One region of the Vibrio sp. THAF190c genome, then DNA from elsewhere that is predicted to be linked to it. Evidence: riboswitches for the same ligand, from Rfam matches in the RefSeq annotation. Region 1 holds a riboswitch; each other region holds the start of a gene.
The links. Region 1 has a riboswitch for thiamine pyrophosphate ahead of thiD (bifunctional hydroxymethylpyrimidine kinase/phosphomethylpyrimidine kinase). Riboswitches for the same ligand answer to the same signal wherever they lie in the genome.
Positions count from the first base shown of each region.

Region 2: it holds a riboswitch for thiamine pyrophosphate, as region 1 does, so the genes downstream of both, thiC (phosphomethylpyrimidine synthase ThiC) here and thiD (bifunctional hydroxymethylpyrimidine kinase/phosphomethylpyrimidine kinase) in region 1, are expected to answer to the same signal.
Region 3: it holds a riboswitch for thiamine pyrophosphate, as region 1 does, so the genes downstream of both, thiB (thiamine ABC transporter substrate binding subunit) here and thiD (bifunctional hydroxymethylpyrimidine kinase/phosphomethylpyrimidine kinase) in region 1, are expected to answer to the same signal.

Region 1 is NZ_CP045339.1:243,327-247,561, forward strand. Features, by position in the region: gene FIV04_RS16130 (ABC transporter permease) at 1-531, opposite strand, end outside; gene FIV04_RS16135 (ABC transporter ATP-binding protein) at 524-1,303, opposite strand; gene thiD (bifunctional hydroxymethylpyrimidine kinase/phosphomethylpyrimidine kinase) at 1,293-2,153, opposite strand; TPP riboswitch at 2,257-2,368, opposite strand; gene FIV04_RS16145 (hypothetical protein) at 2,707-2,958, shown strand; gene FIV04_RS16150 (MAPEG family protein) at 3,052-3,444, shown strand; gene FIV04_RS16155 (TerC family protein) at 3,543-4,235, opposite strand, start outside.
Region 2 is NZ_CP045338.1:3,234,713-3,238,947, forward strand. Features, by position in the region: gene FIV04_RS14685 (thiamine phosphate synthase) at 1-198, opposite strand, end outside; gene thiC (phosphomethylpyrimidine synthase ThiC) at 198-2,138, opposite strand; TPP riboswitch at 2,297-2,395, opposite strand; gene crcB (fluoride efflux transporter CrcB) at 2,462-2,845, opposite strand; gene FIV04_RS14700 (multicopper oxidase family protein) at 2,956-4,235, opposite strand, start outside.
Region 3 is NZ_CP045338.1:2,915,923-2,920,157, forward strand. Features, by position in the region: gene thiP (thiamine/thiamine pyrophosphate ABC transporter permease ThiP) at 1-1,014, opposite strand, end outside; gene thiB (thiamine ABC transporter substrate binding subunit) at 1,085-2,077, opposite strand; TPP riboswitch at 2,130-2,249, opposite strand; gene FIV04_RS13140 (flavin prenyltransferase UbiX) at 2,293-2,916, opposite strand; gene mpl (UDP-N-acetylmuramate:L-alanyl-gamma-D-glutamyl-meso-diaminopimelate ligase) at 2,956-4,235, opposite strand, start outside.

The DNA of each region.
Region 1 (4,235 bases):
CCATTTAGTGGCGCCCATAGTTTGAGCCAGATCGAGATAGCCACGCGGGGTATTGCGCAGTCCGTCGTAGCAGCACGTAGTCACTGGGAAGAAAATAATGATCGCTGCCATCACAACCTTGGAGGCGATACCGTAGCCAAGCCACAGCATCAGAACCGGAGCGATTGCAAAGACAGGAACAGCCTGACTCGCGATAAGAATAGGCAGCAACCAACGTTTGAGCGGTTCGAATAGCAACATTTGCAGTGCGAAGAACAATCCCATCGATAAGCCAAGTAGCAGCCCCAGCAGGATCTCTTGAGCAGTAACCCATGTGTGCTTCAACAACACGTCATAGCGTTCAATCAGCTTGTTAAACACTTCCATCGGAGCTGGCAGAATAAAGCTAGGCATTTCAAATACCACAACCACCAACTGCCACAGACCCAGAATAATTGCGGTGCTTATCACGACACGCAGTAACGGGCTCATAGAGCGATCCTTATGGTTCGATACCGATTGAGGCTTGGTTAGCGCTTCGGAACTATGCATAGTCTTGCTCCAACTGCTCTAATATTTTCTGCTGAATGCTCGCGCACTGACCATCTATGGTTCTTGGGGGTAATGTTGTCGGAACTTGCAGTGATTGAGCAGATGCGGGTGAACCTTGCAACACGTAAAGGTTGTGTGCCAAGCGCACCGCTTCTTGTGGATCATGAGTAATTAAGACCACGGTCTTATCTTGCAGCAAGTGAGCCGCTAAGGTTTGCAGTTTGTGCCTTGTTACCGCATCTAACGCGGAGAAAGGCTCATCCATCAATACGATAGGTTTGTCTTGCATAAGCGTTCGCGCTAACGCAACACGTTGACGCATGCCACCAGACAGTTGTTGCGGCATAGCATGAGCATAATCAGCAAGCCCAACCGATTTCAGCAAAGACAAAGCTCTTGCGTGGTTGTCTACATCGCTCGAAACACTTTCCAAGCGTTGGGTGTCTTTCCCAGCAAAGCGCTGGCTTAGACATACGTTATCAATCACCGATAACCAAGGCAGCAGCAGATCTTGCTGTGCCATGTAGGCAACTTTGCCCTCTAGCGATTGACCATCACTCGTCTTCACGACACCTTGCCACTCGATGCTCTCACCCAATAGACCAGCGAGATAACGTAAAATGGTCGTTTTCCCGCAGCCACTTCTGCCCAATAAAACGGTCCATTGAGATGCAGGAATCGATAAGCTCAGGCCTTGCAACGTCGACTGTTGGTTATCGAGATAACGAATGCTGGCGCTGGTGATTTCAACGCCAAGAGATTTAGCGGACATCAGCATGACCTGCGTAGAAGTGATTCACAGGTCCGTGCCCTTGACCGACATTTAATTGATCTGCGTGGGCAATCGCTTCCGATATATAGCGCTTACCAAGCTCAACGGATTGAGTCAGCTCATTACCCTGTGCAAGGTAAGAGGCGATAGCAGAAGAGAGCGTGCAGCCCGTGCCGTGAGTGTTCTTAGTTGGGAAGCGTTTTGCGCTGATAAGTGCAGTGCTTGCTGGCAAAATCAAAAGGTCATTGCTGTTTTCGTCTTGCTCTAAGTGTCCACCTTTCAACAGCACAGCTTTCGCACCCAACGATCGCAGCTCTTCAACCATGTCTTGCATGTCGGCTTCGCTTGCAGGAACAGGTTTCCCTGTCAATGCAGCGCCTTCCGGCAAGTTAGGTGTAATGATGTCTGCAAGTGGAATAAGTGCTTCTTTCAAGGTGCTGATGGCTGACTGCTCAAGCAACAAGTCGCCACTGGTCGCAACCATTACCGGGTCAATAACTAGGTGTTTAGGTTGATATTGCTTAATCTTATCCGCTACAACCTTGATGATGTTTGAATCTGCCAACATGCCGACTTTAACTGCGACAACATTCAGGTCGCTGAATACCGCATCAAGCTGGCTTGCAACATGATCTAATGGAATTGGAAAGATGGCTGAAACGCCTTGTGTATTTTGCGACGTGATCGCGGTGATCACTGAACACGCAAAACTACCTGTCGCAGACATGGCTTTGATATCGGCTTGAATACCTGCGCCGCCGCCACTGTCTGAACCCGCAATGGTTAACACAATCGGAGTGCTTGAAGAAATGGACTGAGTGTCGATTTGCGTGCTGGAATGCTGTGTCATGGTCGCTCCTACCATCTAAAAGACGTAGGAGAACTGAACTAAAACCGAGATAGCTGGCACCAGAGATCGAAAAATCGATGGAATGAAAGTCGGTACCGCATAGGTTTTAGTATCAATAGTTCCCTACGCCAGTACTAACTGAATCAGGTTCAACGGGTCTCGAAATTCGATCTCAGCAAATACAACACGGTGTAATTGCCCCCCGACTATTTGCATCCATACTAACAGCACTCTTGAGAGTGAGGTAATAATTTTGCAGATTATTATTGACTAAAGCGTGAACGAAAGCGTTTTCGTCCACAAACTCGACAGTTTTTGGGGATTGAAAAACATCCAATTAAAGAGTGGTACCGCCGCAAATTGTCCAAAATAGTTTACCTAACCTAACTGCTGCATTACGCTCCAGAGTAAAGCGAGCTGAACTCTACAAACCATTGAACATAGTTATATATCTATAAAACGTTTTATAAACACAATTGATAATACATTGCATCTAGAGTATAAGCATTTGTTAAGTAAAGATATGTACTGATGACTAAGCGGTGGATATAGAATGGAAATTAGAAGTGCCAATATATGGATTAAACTGCGTGAGCAAGGGTTCACTCGTTTTGTTATAACGTCGACTGTTAGATCCTTTTTAATCGCTGGGTTGCTGTTGATGGCGACGAACTTCATCCTAGGAGCAGAAGTGACGCTGGCTAATACACTGCAAACGCTACTCACAATACTCGTCTCGCTCGGGGTGAGCTTTACTCTAATTTGGTTCTACGTAAAACACAGATACCAGTCGCAGTCAGTTTAACTGAGACACACAACCTACAAACCGACTAGACTATAGCTTTCGCACACTGATTTATCTGACTTAAGACTGAATACCCAATACAAGGACGGTAGATTGAATACTCTGATTTATTGCTTAATTGCAGCTGCCCTACTTCCCTATCTAGCGAAAATCCCGGTGGCTATCGCCATGAACAAACTGGGTGGCTACGACAACAATCATCCACGTGAGCAACAGGCGAAATTGCAAGGGTTTGGAGCTAGAGCACTTGCCGCGCACCAAAATGCGTTTGAGTCTCTCATCGTATTTTCAGCAGCGATACTTCTTGCCGTAGCAACGAATACTGTCGACGAGAGCGTGCAGTTGTTTGCAATTCTCCATATCGGTTTTCGAGTGGCTTACCACATTCTGTATCTGGTCAATATTGGTGTTATGCGCTCGGTCTGTTGGGCGGTTGCGATAGGCAGTTCGTTTTTCATTATGGGGCAGTGTGTCCAAAGTTTATAAGCATGACGCTGTTCGTTGATGGAAAGATCTGTAATCAGTTGAAGTGAACCTGTACGTAAATGTAACCATCCATGGTATTTCGGCTTTATTTGACAACCTTAACCCACGCGATCCAATACGGCAGGCTTTAGTCTGTGAGAGATGTAAACCACTGGCTCTGACCACAGTGAATCAAGCTCTTCAACATATTGTGCGCCAGTCATTGGGCGGCTATATGGGTGAACTTTAGTTCGAGAAATACTTCGAACATCACCGACTGCATCAACATCAACTATATAACCGCTGTCATTGCTGCTCCCACGATTAGGCTTAGAGAGCCTTAAGCCAATCGGTGCACCTCCCTCCGGTGTCGGTGGAGTTGTAGAGTTCTGCTTGTTCAAAATGATATGCAAAACTTCCTGTAGCAAACCAAAAGCGAGTACGACATAGATGTAGCTCTTATCCAGCTCGATCCCTACTCCTTCCAACATAAGAACGACACCAAGCATCACTAAGAAAAGCAGTGCCAGTAGCTTCAAGCCGGGGTGTTTGGTGATGGTGGTTTGAATAGCCTCTGCTAGTAGCACCATGATGACAGCTGACACAACAATCGCGGTTATGATAATCGTGACTTCGTCCACCAGTGCAACCGCTGTAATCACAGAGTCAAAAGAGAACACCGCATCAACCGCAATAATCTGCAACACAACCAACATCAAACTGCTGCTGTTGGAACGTGGTTGTTTGACTTTCGGTTCCGTAAGCCACGCTTGCAATTCATGTAGGCTCTTTAACAACAAGAAAGCGCCCCC
Region 2 (4,235 bases), on a different replicon from region 1:
AGAAGCCTCAACATCAGAGACAATGTCAGTTGAAAAGCTAGTAGTGTGTTGGTCATGAATGAGCTGTATCGATTGAGTTGGGCTCACACCCAACTCAACGTTTTCGATAGTAAAACCCTGCTCTTTCGCCAACAACAAACATTGCTGAACTAAGCCAGTTAGCTCAATCAATGATGACGGAATAAGGATTTTGTTCATTAATCGGCAACCTCTGCACTAGCGGCTGGATGATAGAGCTCAGACCCTGTTTCACGGAACTCTTGCGATTTTTGACGCATCCCCTCTAATGGGTCATCCAGCATCTTGATCGATATCGCTTGGTCAGCAGCAACCTGCTCTGTATCTTTGGCATATTCGCGTACCTCTTGCGAGATCTTCATCGAACAGAATTTAGGTCCACACATAGAGCAGAAATGGGCAACCTTACCTGACTCTTGTGGCAAGGTCTCATCATGGAAAGCTCGCGCCGTTTCAGGATCGAGAGAAAGGTTGAATTGGTCTTCCCAACGGAACTCAAAGCGCGCTTTTGACAAAGCGTTATCACGTACTTGTGCACCTGGGTGGCCTTTAGCGAGATCACCAGCATGAGCAGCAAGCTTATAGGTAATCAGACCGGTTTTAACGTCTTCTTTATTTGGTAAACCAAGATGCTCTTTTGGTGTCACATAACAGAGCATGGCACAGCCGTACCAACCAATCATGGCGGCACCAATACCCGAGGTAATATGGTCATATCCTGGTGCAATATCTGTCGTCAATGGACCTAGAGTATAAAACGGCGCTTCATGGCAGTGCTCTAACTGCTCGTCCATGTTCTCTTTGATCATATGCATTGGTACATGGCCCGGCCCTTCAATGATTACCTGAACATCATATTCCCAAGCGATCTTGGTCAGCTCACCCAACGTGCGAAGTTCAGCAAATTGAGCTTCATCATTAGCATCAGCAACTGAACCCGGACGCAAGCCATCACCTAGCGATAGAGCAACATCGTACTTAGCACAGATCTCACAGATCTCTCTGAAGTTGGTGTATAGGAAGCTTTCTTTATGATGAGCCAAGCACCATTTAGCGATGATTGAACCGCCTCGCGAGACGATACCCGTTACGCGCTTGGCAGTCATAGGTACGTAACGAAGTAATAAACCAGCATGAATCGTAAAGTAGTCAACACCCTGCTCAGCTTGTTCAATCAGAGTATCTCGCATCACTTCCCAGTTTAGATTCTCAGCAACACCATTAACCTTCTCTAGTGCTTGATACATAGGAACCGTACCGATCGGCACTGGGCTATTACGCAGTATCCATTCGCGCGTCTCATGAATATTTCGTCCAGTAGAGAGATCCATTACGGTATCGCCACCCCAGCGAGTTGCCCATACTAGCTTCTCAACCTCTTCCTCAATAGAAGATGACACGGAAGAGTTACCGATGTTTGCATTGACCTTTATCAGGAAGTTTCGACCAATAATCATTGGCTCAGATTCTGGGTGATTAATATTGGAAGGGATAATTGCGCGGCCTTCAGCGACCTCTTTACGAACGAATTCAGGAGTGATGTCTTTAGGCAGATTAGCCCCAAAGCTCTGTCCTGGATGTTGCTGAGTTAATACTTCATCACGGTACTGAGCTCTGCCCATGTTCTCACGCAGAGCAATGTATTCCATTTCTGGAGTAATGATGCCCTGACGAGCATAATGCATTTGAGTTACACACTGACCATCTTTAGCACGTCGAATACGTGGTAGATTGCCGTAGCGAAGCTCATCTAAGGTCTCATCTTCTAGGCGTTCTTTGGTGTAAACCGAACTCACATCATCAAGTAGTTCAGTATCAGCTCGTTCTTCAATCCAACCCTCTCGGAGCTTCGGTAAGCCATTGTAAAGATCGATTTCGTGTTCTGGGTCAGTGTACACACCCGAAGTGTCATAAACGCGAATAGGCTCATTAGGCTCAAAGATTGGCGCCTCTTTGGTGCCACCTATTAGGCTATCGGCTAAAGAGATCTCGCGCATAGGGACACGAATATCGGCACGAGAGCCTTCTACGTAAACCTTGGTTGAATTTGGGTACGGCTGTACCGAGAGAGTTTCTATAAACTGTTTTGCTTCCAGTCTCGCTTGCTTGCGATTCGACATAGCATTTTTCCTTGCTTCGTTATTCTAGATAATAAATTCGGATAAAAATGCTTGGCGGAAAGATGCGACAAGAGGAGCTGAGCATAGACATACCTAAGGCAGGTAAAAACGGTCTATTGCTTAGCTTATTGATAGGTCTGCTAGAGAGAATTCCAGCAAGGATATCTTCTCTTGTTCCCTTCGCAGGTATTAACCTGATCAGGTTCAACGGATCCCGAATGAACGGTCTCAGCCTTATGGCACTCCGACAAGTGAATTCAGTATATAAAATCGGCTTGGTTAAACCAAGCCGACCTGTGTGATTTAAATACGAATCTGGAAAACTAACTCTTAATTAGCAACTGAAAGCCAATCCAAGCTGCCGAAATACTCAATACCACATTCAAAAGAACATTGAGTCCCATCTTAAAAAAAGCGCCCTGCTGCATCAATAACACGTTATCCATAGAGAAAGTGGAGAACGTTGTTAATGCACCTAGAAAGCCTAACCCAATGATCTGACGCCACGGTTCAGTTGCTAGCATCTCATTTTCGAATGCAGCGATCAGCAGACCCATAATAAATGAACCGACGACATTTACCGTCAGGGTGCCGTATGGAAAACCACGCCCTAGTAGCACGACACACAACTCAGATATTAGGTAACGAGAACACGCACCAAATGCACCGCCAATGGCAATAAACCCCAAAATTGAAAACTGACCCATAATTCCCCCACATAAGACTTAAGGATATTCTAGCCTCACTCGATTTTTTTTCGAGATAATTTAGTGAATAAATTACTTGGATAAACTTTAAGATTAAAAAGTTACAGGAGTCACTTTACCTCAATGTAACCCATTAAACCTGTCTTCATATGTTCAATGACATGGCAGTGATACATCCAACGGCCTGGGTTATCAGCAACAAACGCTGCCTTAGCGCTGCCATTCTTACCAAGCAGAACAGTATCTGTATGGAATGGCTCTTCGACTTTTTTCCCATCCAATTCAAGTACGGTAAAGGTATGACCATGAATATGGATCGGGTGGTGATACTGAGTCACGTTCTTGAGATCGAAAATGTATGTCTTTCCTAACTCTAACGTCGCAAGTGGCTCAGGAATATTATCCTTACTCATCCCTTCCCATGCGCGCTTGTTCGTCAGCCAGAATTTAGGCATCGACTTGCCATCTTTTCCTGTCGGACTGATCGCTCCTTCCCACTCAAACAGAAAATCGATTTCAGTGGCATTCTCGAGGTCTAGATTAGGAACCGGGTTGAGTGGTAAAGAAGGTAATGTCTGCTCAGATGGTAAGTTCGAGTCCACGACTTCTAATGAACATAATGAAAATGGAAAACGTCCTTTCATCTGCAAGACATTTATAGTGGTACCTTTAGTCGGAGCCACAAATCCAATATCCACTCGCATTCCCGGACCAATCTTATGTTGTGTCAATCGATAAGGCGTTTTGACAGGGTTGCCATCGATAGCAATAACCCAAGCCTCCACACCCTCTACCGCAATAGGATAGGTAATCGTATTGTCGACATTAGCGATTCGCAGGCGTGTTGTGGCATGTTGCTTAATTTGGTAGTTCGGCTCATGAACACCATTCACACTACTCCACTCCCCAGGGGTGCCCATACGAGCACTCATTCGTGGGATCATCAGGTCCTTCCACTGCCCTTGCTTATCAAGATGCCAATGTTTAAGCATCAGTGGTAACTCTTCATCAAAAGCAACGGGCTGAGACTCTTCAACAATGATCAGCCCTACTAACCCCATTCCTAACTGTTTAACGCTATTCATATGTGGGTGATACCAGAAGGTGCCCGCATCTGGTGGAATAAACTCATAAACAAAGGTCTCTCCAGGCATGATTGGAGGCTGACTTAGGAACGGCACGCCATCCATTTCGATCGGGATTCGTAAGCCGTGCCAGTGGATTGTGGTTGGCTCTGCGAGCTTATTGGTAAAACGGATAACAACCTTCTCACCTTGACGGCAGCGAATGGTAGGTGCTGGTATTTGCCCATCAAAGCCGAGTACTTTAGTCGTATACCCTGGAACGAGCTCAGCTGTTGCAGGCTCTGCCGTCAGGTCGTATACGTATC
Region 3 (4,235 bases), on a different replicon from region 1:
AATCACACTCGCGCTAATCGCTACTTTCAGTGAGTTAAATAGCGCTAGCCAAAACGGTTCACTGGTTAACACCGCCATCGCTTCACTGTTTAAACCACCCACAATGACCATCAACAGTGGCGGTAAAACCAGTAATGAGGCTACGATGATCCAAAAGCTATCCCAAGCTTTTGACCTATAGGTGTCCTTAACCAAAAACTTAGCTTCAGACAGTTGACCAACGCTTACAGAAACAGGCTTAGAAAGGCGTTGAATACTCACCGCTAATACACCACACAGTAGCATCTGCCAGATCGCTAATAGAGCACCAGCTTGAAGATCAAAATCAAATTTAATCGCTTGATAGATAGCAAGCTCGATAGTTGTCGACTTAGGACCGCCTCCCAATGCCATCACAGTCGCAAAACTGGTAAAGCAGAGCATAAAGACTAAACCACACACATGCGGTAACTGTTGCTTAAGACGTGGCCATTCAACCCACTTAAATTTATCCCAGTGACTCATTCCAAGGTGTGCACATAGCTTGTGTTGCTCCACCGGAACCGTATCCAATGCTTGTAACAACAATCGACTTGCATAGGGCAAATTGAAAAAGACATGCGCAAGCAAAATGCCATTCAATCCATAAATGGAGAATGGTAGCTCTACATCAATAGCTTGAAGCAGTTTTGCCAGCCAACCACTATTGCCATAGATAGCTAAGATACCAAAGACACCGACCAACACGGGCAGAACCAAGGTGGAAGCAAAAAGTCTTAGCAGCAGAGAACGCCCTGGGAACTGGCGGCGAGATAAGGCATGAGCCACAGGAACTGCAAATACGACGCTCAATAACATGGATAGCGTCGCTTGGTAAAAACTGAATTTGGTAACGTGCCAATAGTACGGATCAGACCATACTTGGCTGATATCAAGAGAAGGGGCATTGCTAAGCAATGCCCCTACCGATGAAACCACAAAGGCAGTAATGGTCAATGCGACCCAGATACCCACCTTAGGTGTATTCTTTAACATAAAGAGTGATTGTCTCGATGTTTAGCCCCTAATTGAGATAGAGGCTTAATGCCCTACGTTGGGCACTCAATTAAAAAGTCAGGGCGTTTTGCCACTCACGAATCCATGGCTTACGCTTCTCAGCCACTTCTTCAGAAGTAAAGCTCAGAGATTTCTTAGGCATCGTCAGTTGCTCAAAGCCTTTTGGTAGCTCGACATCCGTCACTGGGTACATCCAGTTGCCCGTTGGCATCGCCGATTGGAATTCGTCACTTAGAATGAATGCCATAAACTCATCTGCTAGCTTCTCATTATCGCTGCCTTTCACTTTTGCTGCCACTTCCACTTGCGTGTAATGACCTTCAGCAAAGTCAGCAGACGCGTACTTAGTGTCGCTTTCAGCGATGATGTGGTAAGCCGGTGAGGTCGTGTATGAAAGCACCATATCTGACTCGCCCTCAAGGAACATTGAGTAAGCCTCAGACCAGCCTTTGGTGACAGTAACGGTTTTCTTGGAAAGCTGTTTCCACGCTTGAGTTGCATCGTCGCCATAAACCGACTTCATCCACAGCATCAGACCTTGGCCTGGTGTTGAAGTACGAGGATCTTGGTAAATCACCTTGAGATCATCACGCTGCTCAACCAACTCTTTCAAGCTCTTAGGTGGGTTTGATAGCTTTTCTGTGTTGTAGATAAATGAGAAGTAACCGAAATCATAAGGAACAAAGGTGCTGTCGTCCCAGCCATTAGGTAGCACAACAGAAGAAGTATCGACGTTGTGTTCAGATAGTAGGCCTGTTTTCTTAGCTTCCGCCATTAGATTTTGGTCAAGACCAAGCACAACATCGGCTTTGCTATTGCCACCCTCTAGACGCAAGCGGTTAAGAATTGAAACACCGTCTTCCAGCGCAACAAAGTTCAAGTCACAACCACATTTCTCTTCAAATGCTTTCTCGACAGCAGGACGCGGGCCCCAGTCTGCAGCGAAAGAGTCATAGGTATAAACAGTTAGAGTATTATCGGACGCTAGTGCGGAAAAAGAAGCTGCTGTAGTAACAGCAAGAGTGGTTAATGCAAATTTCACTGGACGCTCTCCATGGTCTGAGCGGCACAGGCTTGAGGGAGGACAATGGAAAAGTACTGCCTAACTCAATTCCTACGCCAGCATTATCTGGTTCAGGTTTACGGGTCCCAAGTTGATACTTGATCTCAGCCGCCATTCATAATTTGAATGTTTAGCTCCCCGATGAGTGAGCAGAATTGTAATTGTATTTTAACCAATAAGCTACAAAGTTCGCCTTAATGGCGCTGATCGTAGCCCCATCTTGGTACTAAACCTTGCTCGATACCTAGGTGGTCAAGAATACGAGCCACCATGAAATCGACGAGGTCATCGATCGATTTGGGCTGATGATAGAAACCAGGAGCGGCGGGCATGATGGTCACTCCCATAGTCGAGAGTTTGTGCATGTTTTCCAAGTGTAGCGTCGAGAATGGCGTCTCTCGAACCACTAACAGTAGTTGGCCGCGCTCTTTCATGACGACATCTGCAGCGCGTTCAATCAAGTTGTCAGACATACCATGGGCAATCGATGCAACACTCCCTGCCGAACATGGACAAACCACCATCTGCTTCGGTGCAGCAGAACCTGAAGCAACAGGAGAGAACCAATCGTCTTTACCACACACAACCAAACGCTCAGGGTCGCAATTTAGGTGTTTAACCAATGCTGCTTTGGCCGCATCGGGACCAGAAGGCAGTTTGAGATCATGTTCAGTTGCAAGTACCACTCTGGCGGCTGACGATATCAACAGGTACACCTGATAGTCAGCGGCGAGTAGGCACTCTAGTAAGCGCAAACCATATGGGGCACCAGAAGCGCCAGTGAATGCGAGGGTAATCGCTTTACTCTGTTTGGTCATGATCTCTTGTACTTCTTAAATCGATTAGAACGCGTGTATTTAACCTTTGGCCGCCAATCCATCAAGTAATTTCTGATGAATACCACCAAAACCACCATTGCTCATCACCAAAATTTGGTCACCAGGTTGCGCTTGCTCAACAATACTTGCGACTAAGGCATCTAGGTTGTCACTGACAACAGCGGGCTGATGACAGGCTTCTGCGACATCTTTAACCGACCAATCGATGTTGTCTGGTTGGAATAAGAAAGTGCTGTCTGCTTGTTTTAATGAATCGGCAAGGGTTTCTTTGTGAACGCCTCGTTTCATCGTAGCAGAGCGAGGCTCTAATACGGCGATAATTTTGTTATTGCCGACCTTATTACGTAAGCCACCCAAAGTTAGTTCAATTGCAGTTGGGTGATGCGCAAAATCGTCGTACACCGTTACTCCAGCAACTTCCCCTTTTAGCTCTAAACGACGCTTGGTATTGATAAACTTCGCCAAAGACTCACATGCTAGATCTGGAGTCACACCAACATGTCTTGCAGCTGCGATCGCCATCAAGGCATTATTGACGTTATGATCACCCACCAGCGGCCAATCAACCTTTCCGACACACTCACCTTGGAAGAACACGTTAAACTGCGAGCCATCTTTGACTAGCTTTTCCGCACGCCAATCCGCCTCTTCACCAGCAAATTCCGTTTCACTCCAACAGCCGCGAGACAATACATCCTCAAGAGCACGGTCTTGCTGAGGAGCGAAAATTCGCCCATTGCCTGGAACAGTACGAATCAGGTGGTGGAACTGGCGCTTAATCGCTTCAAGATCGTCGAAAATATCCGCATGATCAAACTCAAGATTGTTCATCACCAAAGTGCGAGGATGGTAGTGAACAAACTTAGAACGCTTATCAAAAAAAGCACTGTCATACTCGTCAGCTTCAACAACAAAGAACATACTCTCACCCAATCGAGCAGAGATACCAAAGTTGCCCAACACCCCGCCGACTAAGAAGCCCGGCGCATAACCACAATCCTCTAAGATCCATGCCAGCATGCTAGCCGTTGTGGTTTTACCATGAGTCCCAGACACCGCTAGAACCCAGCGGTCATGCAGTAGGAACTCTTGTAGCCATTGAGGTCCCGAGGTGTATTTGAGGTTGTTATCTAGTACATATTCAACACAGGGATTGCCACGGCTCATCGCATTGCCAATCACCACCAGATCAGGCCTTGGCTCTAGTTGGCTTGGGTCAAAACCTTCAATGATTTCGATGCCTTGCGACTCTAATAGTGTGCTCATTGGCGGGTAAATATTGGCATCACAACCTGTCA